DNA from 3 places in the Nocardiopsis sp. NPDC058789 genome. Region 2 is predicted to be linked to each of the others. Evidence: predicted binding sites of a transcription regulator. Region 2 holds the regulator's gene; each other region holds the start of a gene.
The links. Region 2 encodes LexA, which represses DNA repair genes until DNA is damaged. Its sites were predicted from a motif close to TCGAACANNTGTTCGA; they were not measured.
Positions count from the first base shown of each region.

Region 1: the regulator LexA is predicted to act here: its motif matches at 812-827, upstream of uvrA (excinuclease ABC subunit UvrA).
Region 3: the regulator LexA is predicted to act here: its motif matches at 1,954-1,969, upstream of ACFW3L_RS03550 (DUF5131 family protein).

Region 1 is NZ_JBHYOW010000007.1:20,994-24,844, forward strand. Features, by position in the region: gene ACFW3L_RS11630 (TerC family protein) at 1-744, shown strand, start outside; gene uvrA (excinuclease ABC subunit UvrA) at 1,093-3,851, shown strand, end outside.
Region 2 is NZ_JBHYOW010000001.1:291,193-295,043, forward strand. Features, by position in the region: gene ACFW3L_RS01265 (vitamin B12-dependent ribonucleotide reductase) at 1-159, opposite strand, end outside; gene nrdR (transcriptional regulator NrdR) at 290-772, opposite strand; gene lexA (transcriptional repressor LexA) at 1,460-2,113, shown strand; gene ACFW3L_RS01280 (alpha/beta hydrolase family protein) at 2,164-3,249, shown strand; gene ACFW3L_RS01285 (hypothetical protein) at 3,429-3,851, opposite strand, start outside.
Region 3 is NZ_JBHYOW010000002.1:321,057-324,907, reverse strand. Features, by position in the region: gene ACFW3L_RS03560 (hypothetical protein) at 4-1,290, shown strand; gene ACFW3L_RS03555 (NUDIX hydrolase) at 1,277-1,807, opposite strand; gene ACFW3L_RS03550 (DUF5131 family protein) at 2,081-2,839, shown strand; gene ACFW3L_RS03545 (three-Cys-motif partner protein TcmP) at 2,897-3,851, shown strand, end outside.

The DNA.
Region 1 (3,851 bases), on a different contig from region 2:
CTTCTGATGACCGCGTTCGCGGTCCCGAAGAAGTACCAGCACGAGGTCCTGCTCGTCGGCATCGTCATCGCGATCGTCATGCGCGGCTTCTTCATCGTGCTGGGCGCGCAGGTCATCAACGCCTGGAGCGAGGTCTTCTACCTCTTCGGCGTCTTCCTCATCTACACCGGTTACAAGATCGTCCGTGACCACGTGAAGGGCGACGAGGAGGACAAGGACTTCACGCAGACGCCCGTCGTGCGCCTGGTGAAGCGCTTCTGGCCGGTGACCAAGGACTACCACGGCGCCAAGCTGACCGTGAAGCTCGACGGCCGCCGTCACGTGACCCCGATGCTGCTGGTGATCGTCGCGATCGGCGTCATCGACCTCGTCTTCGCCGTCGACTCCATCCCGGCCATCTTCGGCCTGACGCAGGACGCCTACATCGTCTTCACCGCCAACGCCTTCGCCCTCATGGGCCTGCGCCAGCTGTACTTCCTGCTGGCCGGACTGATGGACCGCCTGGCCTACATCAGCTGGGGCCTGTCCGCGATCATGGTGTTCATCGGCGTGAAGATGATCCTGCACGCGCTCCACGAGAACGGCGTGCACGTCATCGACATCGGCATCGGCACCTCGCTCACCGTGATCCTGGGCATCATGACCATCACCATCGTCGGCAGTCTGATCAAGTCCGGCGTCGACCAGCGCCGCGAGGCCGAGGTCGAGGGCAAGGACGAGGACGCCACGGCCGACCGCTCCTGACCCCGAACCGCCCCGTTCCCGGACGTTTCCGGAGTCCGCTCCGGGCAACCGCGGAAACCCACCTCGTTCGAACGGTTGTTCGTTTATAGTGGTGGTGTCCCGACGCACACGCGTCGGGGCACCACCATTTTCGCGTGGCGGAAGAAACCGCCCCGGGTGATCGTTACTGTGGTCGGACGGGGTGTCGCGTCACCATTCCCCGACATCCCCTGAGCGGCCCGGTTCCGGAGCCGCGGCGGCCCTGCGGGGGTCCGCGACCGCCTCAACGCGAAGCCATACACGGGTCCACCGACGTCACTTCGACGTGGTCCGCGTCCTGTGCGTCAGAGCCGAAGGATGTCTCACTCGATGGTCGAACAACTCGTGGTCCGTGGAGCACGGGAGCACAACCTCAAGGACGTGTCGCTGGACCTGCCGCGCGACTCCATGATCGTGTTCACCGGCCTGTCCGGTTCGGGCAAGTCCTCGCTCGCCTTCGACACGATCTTCGCCGAGGGCCAGCGCCGCTACGTCGAGTCCCTCTCCGCGTACGCCCGCCAGTTCCTGGGTCAGATGGACAAGCCCGACGTCGACTTCATCGAGGGGCTGTCCCCGGCGGTCTCGATCGACCAGAAGTCGACCAGCCGCAACCCGCGGTCCACGGTCGGCACCATCACCGAGGTCTACGACTACCTGCGCCTGCTCTGGGCCCGCGTGGGCGTTCCGCACTGTCCGGAGTGCCACCGCGAGATCGCCCGGCAGACGCCGCAGCAGATCGTCGACCGGGTCATGGAGATGACCGAGGGCACCCGCTTCCAGGTGCTCGCCCCGGTCGTGCGCGGCCGCAAGGGCGAGTACGTCGAACTCTTCAAGGACCTCCAGTCCAAGGGCTACACGCGCGCCGTCGTCGACGGCCAGGCGGTCCGGTTGGACGAGGCGCCCAAGCTCGGCCGCTACGACAAGCACGACATCGCCGTGGTCGTGGACCGCCTCGCCGTCAAGCCCGGCGCGAACGGGCGGCTCACCGACTCGGTGGAGACCGCGCTCAAGCTGGCCGGCGGCACCATCGTCCTGGACTTCGTGGACCTGGAGAGCGACGACCCCGAGCGGGAGAAGGTCTTCTCCGAGCACCTCTACTGCCCCTACGACGACCTCTCCTTCGAGCAGCTCGAACCGCGCTCCTTCTCCTTCAACGCGCCCTACGGCGCCTGCCCCGACTGCTCCGGCCTGGGCACCCGCATGGAGGTCGACGCGGACCTGCTGGTCCCCGACCCGGAGAAGACCCTGGCCGAGGGGGCCATCGCGCCCTGGTCGGGCGGGCCCAACGGCGGCTACTGGGAACGCATCCTCAAGGCGCTGGGCGAGGCCGTGGGGTTCGACACCGACACCTCCTGGGAGCGGCTGCCGCGCCGCGCGCGCAAGGCGATCCTGGAGGGCCACGACACCCAGGTCCACGTCAGCTACCGGAACCGGTACGGGCGCAACCGCTCCTACTACACGGAGTTCGAGGGCGTGATCCCCTGGGTGAAGCGCCGCCACTCCGAGGTGGAGAGCGACCACACCCGCGAGCGCCTCGAGGGCTACATGCGCTCGGTGCCGTGCCCCACCTGTGACGGCACCCGGCTCAAGCCGGTCGTCCTCGCCGTGACGGTCGGCGGTAAGTCGATCGCGGACGTCGCCTCCATGGCGCTCGGCGAGAGCGCCGCCTTCCTGGCCGGGCTCCGGCTCTCCGACCGTGACATGGTCATCGCCGCGCAGGTGCTCAAGGAGATCAACGCCCGGCTGGGCTTCCTGCTGGACGTGGGGCTGGACTACCTGAGCCTGGCCCGCTCCTCCGGGTCGCTCTCCGGCGGCGAGGCCCAGCGCATCCGGCTGGCCACCCAGATCGGGTCCGGTCTGGTGGGCGTTCTGTATGTCCTGGACGAGCCCTCCATCGGCCTGCACCAGCGCGACAACGCCCGCCTGCTGGAGACCCTCCAGAGACTGCGCGACATCGGCAACACGCTCATCGTGGTCGAGCACGACGAGGACACCATCCGCGCCGCCGACTGGGTCGTGGACATCGGTCCCGGCGCGGGCGAGCACGGCGGGCACGTGGTGGTCACGGGCATCGTGGACGAGCTGCTCACCTCGTCCGACTCGCTGACCGGCGACTACCTGGCCGGTCGGCGCGCGATCGAGCTCCCGTCCGAGCGGCGCCCGCTGACCAGGGGGCACGAGCTCGTGGTCCGGGGTGCGCGGGAGAACAACCTGCACGGCATCGACGTTTCGTTCCCGCTGGGCGTGTTCACGGCGGTCACCGGTGTGTCCGGCTCGGGCAAGTCCACCCTGGTCAACGAGATCCTGTACAAGGCCCTGGCCAAGGAGCTCAACGGGGCGCGCGACGTGCCCGGCCGCCACCTGCGGGTGAACGGGATGAACAAGGTCGACAAGGTGGTGCACGTCGACCAGAGTCCGATCGGTCGCACGCCGCGCTCCAACCCGGCCACCTACTCCGGGGTCTTCGACCACGTGCGCAAACTGTTCGCGCAGACCACCGACGCCAAGACGCGCGGTTACCAGCCCGGCCGGTTCTCGTTCAACGTCAAGGGCGGCCGCTGCGAGGCCTGCTCCGGCGACGGCACGCTCCGGATCGAGATGCAGTTCCTGCCGGACGTGTACGTGCCCTGCGAGGTCTGCCACGGGGCGCGGTACAACCGCGAGACCCTCCAGGTGAAGTACAAGGGCAAGAACATCGCCGAGGTGCTGGACATGCCGATCGCGGAGGCCCTGGAGTTCTTCGAGCCGGTCAACGCGATCCGCCGCCACCTCCAGACGCTGGCCGACGTCGGTCTGGGCTACGTGCGCCTGGGCCAGCCCGCCACGACGCTCTCCGGCGGCGAGGCCCAGCGCGTGAAGCTCGCCGCCGAGCTCCAGCGCCGGTCCACCGGCCGCACCGTGTACGTGCTCGACGAGCCCACCACCGGTCTGCACTTCGAGGACATCCGCAAGCTGCTGGGGGTCCTCAACCGGCTGACCGACACCGGGAACACGGTGATCGTCATCGAGCACAACCTCGACGTGATCAAGACGGCCGACCACGTCATCGACATGGGACCCGAGGGCGGTTCCGGCGGTGGCACGCTCGT
Region 2 (3,851 bases):
CTCGAAGTTGACGGTGCCGTCGCGCCAGTTGGTCATGACGACGTCACGGAGTTCCCATTCGAGGGTGTCGTAGGGATGGACGCCCTCGGTGGTGTTGACCCGGCCGACGCGCAGGCCCCCGCCCTCGCGCCTGGTCGTACCGCTCGTCTTTCGCGCCATGGCGGCGCCTCCCCCGAAGGTCATGCGCGGACCCGGCGGTGACCGCGCGGACGTTCATGTGTTCGGGATGGTGCGGAGGTACGGTGTTCGCCGTGCTCCCGCCCACCTCGCGGTGGCGGTTCCGGGTTCCCTACCCGGTGGTGTCGACCGCGGGCTCCGCCTGGCCCTCGCGGTCCTCTCGCAGGCTGGCGATCTCGGCCTCGAAGTCCGCGAGGCTCTCGAACCCGCGGTAGACGCTGGCGAAGTGCAGGTAGGCGACCTCGTCCAGGTCACGCATGGGACCCAGGATGGCCAGGCCGATCTCGTGGGCGGGCACCTCGGCCACGCCGCGCCCCCGGATCTCCTCCTCGACCTGCTGGCCGAGCTTGGCCAGCGCGTCCTCGGAGACGGGGCGGCCCTGGCAGGCGCGGCGCACCCCGGCGATGATCTTGGTACGGCTGAAGGGTTCGGTGACCCCGGACCGCTTCGCCACCATGAGCAGGACCGTCTCCTGCGTGGTGAAGCGGCGTTCGCAGACGGGGCAGGTCCGACGGCGCCGGATGGCCGCGCCGTCGTCGGTGGACCTGCTGTCGATCACCCGGGTGTCCGGATGACGGCAGAACGGACAGTGCATCCCGGTTCACCTGGCTTTCCTGTACCCGACCAACAACCCTTGGAGTCTACTTAACCACAACTTATTGACCACGGCCCCCGTGTCAACACCAGATGTTGTGGTCGAACCTAGGCGCTCAGGCGGACACCCGCAACCCGGCCCACGGCGTGTCCCCAATCCGGCGGCGGAGGCCGCCAAGGAACGGGGTTCGAGGAGGTGGAAACGGGGGTGCGCGACTCCGGAAGCCGAATCCCAGGATAAGGGGGCGGGGACGCGCCGCCCGACGCCCGCCACACCGAACCGCCGACCGAATTCCCCTCCCTCCCGAGGCCGTGGAGCGACGGCGGGGCACGGCGAGACGAACCCCATACCGGATCCCGCATTCGACGGACAACGGCCACCGCACGCGTGTACACACATAAGTCCGGCCACCGGAAATCGGCGCGTGAAAACACAAAGGGAAATCCCTCCGCGACCCCGTCCACGGACTCTCGAACGCTTGTTTGATATCACCGTGTGCAACGACTAAAGTTGACCTTGATTTCACACCGGCTTCGCCGTCCGGTCCGCGTGGCCGGTGACCGGCCGCACACGCGCCCTGACCGAACCGAACACCGAGGAGGCCCGGCCGTGCCGGAGGAGAACCCCGGAGCCGTCGGCTCCGGACCCACCACCGTTCTTTCGCCCGTCGGCGAACCGGGCGCGTCCGTGCCCGACACCCCCAGGCTCACCGCGCGCCAGCAGAGTGTCCTCAACTGCATCCAGAGGTACGTCCGGGAACGGGGGTACCCGCCGTCCATCCGGGAGATCGGGGACACCGTCGGCCTGTCCAGCCCCTCCAGCGTGGCGCACCAGCTGAAGGTGCTCCAGCGCAAGGGGTACCTGCACCGGGACCAGAACCGGCCACGCGCCGTGGAGCTGCGGACCCCCGGCAGGGAGACCTCCCAGACCCTCACCCAGGAGGAGCTCACCGCCGACTCCACCAGGGCGGCCTCGGTCCCGCTGGTCGGCCGGATCGCCGCCGGTGGCCCGATCCTGGCGGAGGAGGCCGTGGAGGACGTCCTCGCGCTGCCGCGCCAGCTGGTCGGTGAGGGCCGCCTGTTCATGCTCACCGTGGTGGGCGACTCGATGATCGACGCCGCGATCACCGACGGCGACCTGGTGGTCGTCCGTCAGCAGCAGACGGCCGAGAACGGTGACATCGTCGCGGCGATGCTGGACGACGAGGCGACCGTCAAGGTGCTGCGCAGAGAGCCGGACGGGCACGTGTGGCTGATGCCGCGCAACGACGCCTACGAGCCCATCCAGGGTGACGAGGCCACCATCCTCGGCAAGGTCGTCACGGTCATGCGCAGGGTCTGAGCGCGGATCCCCGAAGCCGGGGGCGGTGGGTGGGCCGATACGCTGAGGACGTGTCGTCACCTGTCTCCGCCCCCGTGTCCCCCTCCCCGACCCGCGCCCTCCTGGCCGCGACCCTGGCCGCCGGGACGCTGCTGGTCTCCGCCTGCGCGCCCAGCGACGGCGGTGACGGGCCCGCCCTTCCCGGCGCCTCCGGGCAGGAGCGCGAGGTCTCCTTCGAGGGCGGCGGCTTCACGGTGCCCGGCACCTTCACCACCCCCGGGGGTGACGGGGGCACCGTCCCCGGGGTGCTCATCATCTCCGGCAGCGGCCCCACCGACCGGAACGGCAACGGCCCCGGGCGCCCCGAGGCCAACACCAACCTGAACCTCGCCCGTGTGCTGAGCGGGGCCGGTGCGGCGTCGCTGCGCTACGACAAGTTCGGCAGCGCCGACCCGGACGCCATGAGCGAAGCCGAGGAGGAGGCCCTCGACCAGCCGGTCGACCCCCTGGTCTTCGAGCGGCAGATGGCCGCCGCCTACGCGGAACTGGTCGCCCAGCCCGAGGTGGACCCCGAGCGCACCGTCATCCTGGGCCACAGCGAGGGCGCCCTGTTCGCCCTGCGCGCCCATGAGGTCCTCGACGCCGAACCGGCCCTGGTGCTGGCCGCCCCGCCCGGCACGCGCATGCTCGACCTCATCGACCGACAGCTGTCCGAGCAGGTCCGCACCGCCGAGGCCCAGGGCGGCGTCGGCGAGGTGACCGCCGCGACGATGCTCTCCGACCTGCGGGCGGGCCGGGCCGCGGTGCGCTCCGGCTCGGAGCTGCCCGAGACCGACTCCACCGGCCTGTTCGACGCGAACGGCGCGGACTACCTGGCGTGGATCGATTCCTTCGACCCGGTCGAGCTGGCCGAGGAGCTGCCCGGGGACACCCCGGTCCTGGTTCTGTGGGGCGACCGGGACGCCCAGGTCAACGAGGAGGAGATCGACCGGCTCATGACCGGTATGGACGGTGCCGAGCGGGTGGACCTGCCCGGCGCCGACCACATCCTGCGCGAGTACGACGACTCCCCCGGCGCCGCCGCCCTCGACGCGGACCGCGCCTTCTCACCCGACGTCACCCCGGCCCTGGAACGGTTCCTCGGCGGCCTGCGGTAGGCGGTCCCCGGACCGCGGGCCACCGGCCGGACTCGGTCGATCGCCCGGATCACCCGGGCGGGGACGCCCGCGAGGAAGTCCCGGCCGCCGGAGCGTTCCGCGACCGCGACGACGCCGGGCCGCCTCGCGCGTCCACGGCCGCTCCGCCGCCACCGGCGGGAGCATCCGCGGAACACGCCCTAGTCGTCCTGGTCGTCCCCGGAGGCGGGCAGCCGCTCGACGACGGCACGGGCGAGGACTTCGGCGTCCTCGGCCGCGACCGCCCCGTCCACGGACCCCACCGCGTCGTAGTCGGTGGCGGCGGTGTAGCAGGACTCGACGTACAGGTTGGAGACCCGCACGCCCACACAGCCCACCTCGAACGCGCCCTCCTCCACCCACGTGAGGGCCTCGTCGCCCAGGCCGTCCACCGGCTGGGCGTCGTTCCCTCCCGCCGTGGAGCGCAGGGTGTCGGCGGCGGTCTCCTGGCCGCCCTCGACCGGGGCGGCGACCATGACCAGGGTGGCGGCGGAGGGCACGGACTCGCCCGCACCCTCGGGGGTGGCCCAACGGCACTGCCAACCGGTCCCGAAGGCGTCCTGGGCGGTGCCGACGGTCTCCTC
Region 3 (3,851 bases), on a different contig from region 2:
GGTATGCCCGCCAAAGGCCTCGCCCGCCGAGTGGTCTCGCGCGGTGACGAGCTGGGGCTCTCACTGTCCTACGACCACAACAGCGTGCGCCGCTGGTTGGAAGGGGAACGCCCACAACAACCGGTCCCCGCGCTGATCTCCGGAGTTCTCTCCGAAGCCCTGGGGCGCCCCCTCAGCGAGCAAGAGTGCGGCCTACCCGGCGGGGACGAGCGCACCCTGGAGTTCCCGCTCTCCTGGACCACGGGCATCTTCACCGCTGGGCAGCTGTACCGGGCCGACGTCGAACGCCGCCGTGTATTGCTCGGCGGATACTCGCCGGCCGCCTACCCAAGCGCCACCACACGATGGCTCACCCATCCGCCCTCCCCCGGCCCCGCGCACCGAGGCCGAACCCGGGTCGGACGCCCTGAAATTGCCGCCATCCGGCAAATGACCCGGGCTTTCCGCGACCTCGACAACCGCGTGGGCGGGGGCCGTATTCGCAGCACCGTCGTGCAGTACCTCGACGCCAACGTCACCCCGCTCCTCCACGGCACCTACACCGAAGAGATCGGACGAGAACTGTTCTCAGCGGCGGCCGAGCTCACCAAGGCCGTGGGGTGGATGGCCTACGACTGCGAGCAGCACGGCTTGGCCCAGCGGTACCTGGTGCAGGCGCTACGCATGGCCAAGACCGCGCAGGACGACGGCCTGTGCGCCGAAATCCTCGCCGCCATGGGTCACCAAGCCACCTACATCGGCCGATCAGCCGAAGCCGTGGACCTCGCGCGGGCAGCCCAGTCCGCAGCCACCCGCACTGGACACACAGCGCTCATGGCCGAGTGCCACCTCATCGAGGCACATGGGCACGCGGGCCTGACCGATCACCGGGCGACCTCGGCCTCCCTGCGCGCCGGGGTGAAGGCGTTCGAGGCTGAAGATCCCGACCCCCCTGAGTGGCTGGCCTACTTCGACGAGGCCTACCTCGCGGCCAAGGTCGCCCACTGCTTCCTTGCTCTGAACGACGACGCCCAGACCGCCACCTACGCGGAACGTTCCCTGGAGATGAACACCGACTACGTCCGCGGCCGCACGTTCAACCTGCTGATGCTCGCCACAGCCCACGCCCCCAACGAACCCGAAGAAGCCGTCCGGATAGGTGGCCTGGCCCTGGATCTGGTCGAGGGATTGCAGTCCCGCCGAGCGCTGTCCTACCTGCGACGCCTGGGCCACCGGCTCCAAGCCCACGAAAGCTCGCCCGCAGTCGAGGAGTTCACCGTGCGAGCGAGGGAAGCCGTCACACCAGGGTGAGCGCCCGGTAGACCGCGACAACCGTGGACGCACCGACGATCTCGCCTCGTTCGATCATCTTCACGGCCTCTTCCAACGGCCACCAGCGGATCTCCTGGGCCTCGTTGACGTCCGGAGGGGTGTCGGTCAGGTCGGCCCCGCGTGCCAGGTAGATGATCTGGGGTTGGTCCACCGAGCCGATCGCGGGCTGGAAGGTCACCATGTGCTCCATGGAGCGGGGACGCCACCCGGTCTCCTCCTCGACCTCACGCGCAGCCGCGGCCTCGATGTCCTCGGCGCCGTCCACGTATCCGCCCGGCAGCTCCCACACCCATCGGTCGATGATGAACCGGTGCCGACGCATCAGGAGTACTTCGCGCTGGTCGTTGACCACCAGCGTCATCGCGGCCGGGGGCATCGCCACGACGTACTGCGTGAAGGACACCCCGTCCGGGAGGGTGATGTCGACCGTGGACAGTCGGATGTGCCGGTTCTCGTCCACCAGCTTCTCGCCGTGGATCGTCCATTGGGTACTCACACCGGCACAGTAGGGCACAGCAAGGTCCGAGAGGGGGGCGCTGGTCTGTTCAAAGATCCCTCGGTGAGGATGATCGCGGTCCTCGTAAATCACCACGTCCCTGAGCACCGAAGCCCCTACCAGCCAGCGGTAGATTTTGTTATGTTGCGAACTAGTGTTCGATTATATCTAGGTTCTCAGAACCTGCGCGACGCACGTCACCTTCGTGGTTAAGTCAACCTCGACTGGTGTCACCAACCAAGTACAAATTTTTAAGGAAGGGCGGTGTTGGCCGTGGCTGACAAGAGCTCCATCGAGTGGACGGAGGCGACCTGGAATCCAACCACAGGGTGCGACCGCGTCGCCTCTGGTTGCGACAACTGCTACGCGCTGGCGCTTTCCAAGAGGCTCAAGGCCATGGGTGTTGACAAGTACCAAACAGACGGAGACCCGCGAACTTCGGGCCCTGGGTTCGGAGTTGCTGTCCACCCCTCAGCGCTCAAGATGCCGTATAAATGGAAGAGCCCTCGCACGGTCTTCGTCAACTCCATGAGCGATCTTTTTCACGCGAAGGTGCCCAAGGACTTCGTTCACAAGGTCTTCGAAGTCATGGCTGATACCCCACAGCACACATACCAGGTACTCACCAAGCGCTCTCTTCGTTTGGCACGGCTAGCACCCGAGCTGCCGTGGCCACCCAACATCTGGATGGGTGTTTCGGTGGAGAGTGCGGAGGCACTCGACCGCGTGGATCATCTTCGAAGCACGCCAGCTGCCGTTCGCTTTCTCTCGTGCGAACCGCTCCTAGGCCCCCTAGACCAGCTGGATCTAGCTAACATCCACTGGGTCATCGTGGGTGGTGAAAGCGGCCCACGCCACCGCACGATGAAGGCCGACTGGGCCCGAGGAATCCGGGACCTTTGTCTTGAATCAGACACTCCTTTCTTCTTTAAGCAATGGGGCGGTCACACACCGAAGTCAGGCGGGCGCCTTCTTGACGATCGAAGCTGGGACGCTACTCCTCATGACCTGAAGGTTCACGCGCACCAGTGACCGAATTCGGCCAATTTTAGCCGTTATTCGATTTCACCTTGGTGGTAAGTGAAATGTATGGCTACCCCCAAGGACACCGTCTGGCCTCTGGACCCCCACACCCAGGCGAAGCATCTCATCATCAGCGAGTACCTCAAAGCCTGGTACCCGATCTGCGCAGGAGGCCAGTTCAAGGAGTTCACCTACGCCGAGGGGTTCGCGGGTCCCGGTGTCTACGTAGGAGAGGAACCTGGCTCGCCGGTGGTCGCCCTGGACGTCTTCCTGCGCCGCCGCGAACTGCTTCGCCCCGGCCAACACCTCAACGTGCTCCTCATCGAGGAGAGAGGTGACCGCCTGGAGGAGCTTCGGCGCCAGGTTGACCGCAAATTTGATGAGTATGGCGGCCGACCTTCTCAGCTGACCGTCACCTTCCGGAAAGGCGAATGCACAACTGCGTTACTCCCCACCCTGCAAAAGTTGACTCCGAGACGTTCTCCCTTCTTCGCCGTACTCGACGGTTGGGGAGGGCCCGACGCGATCCCTCTGGACATAGCCCGGAGTGCTGCCAACAGACCAGGCGGAGAAGTCCTGGTTACCTTCCAGCCACAACACCTGGTCCGCTTCGCCACTACCGAGAACGGTGCGCAAGCAGGTGACAGGTGCTTCGGTAGCGATGATTGGCGCGCTGTCGTCGATCAGCCCAAGAAAATGAAGAAGAAGTTCCTGGTGGATTGCTACCGAAACTCCCTCTTCAAAGCTGGGTTCAGATACGCGGCATCGTTCGAGATGCGAGATGAGAAAAAGAATGAGCTTCACCTCGTCTTCGCGAGCAACCATCTCAAAGGCCTAACCAAGATGAAAGAGGCCATGTGGAAGGTGGACAAGCAGCATGGTGTCAGGTTCCGTGACCCTCGGGATCCGGACCAGTTGGAGTTCTACTTTGAGGAGAAACCTGAGCTCAGCCCCCTGCGCCGCGCCCTCCTCAACAAGTTGGAGGAAGGACCTGGGGAGGTATCGGAGCTCCGCGAATTTG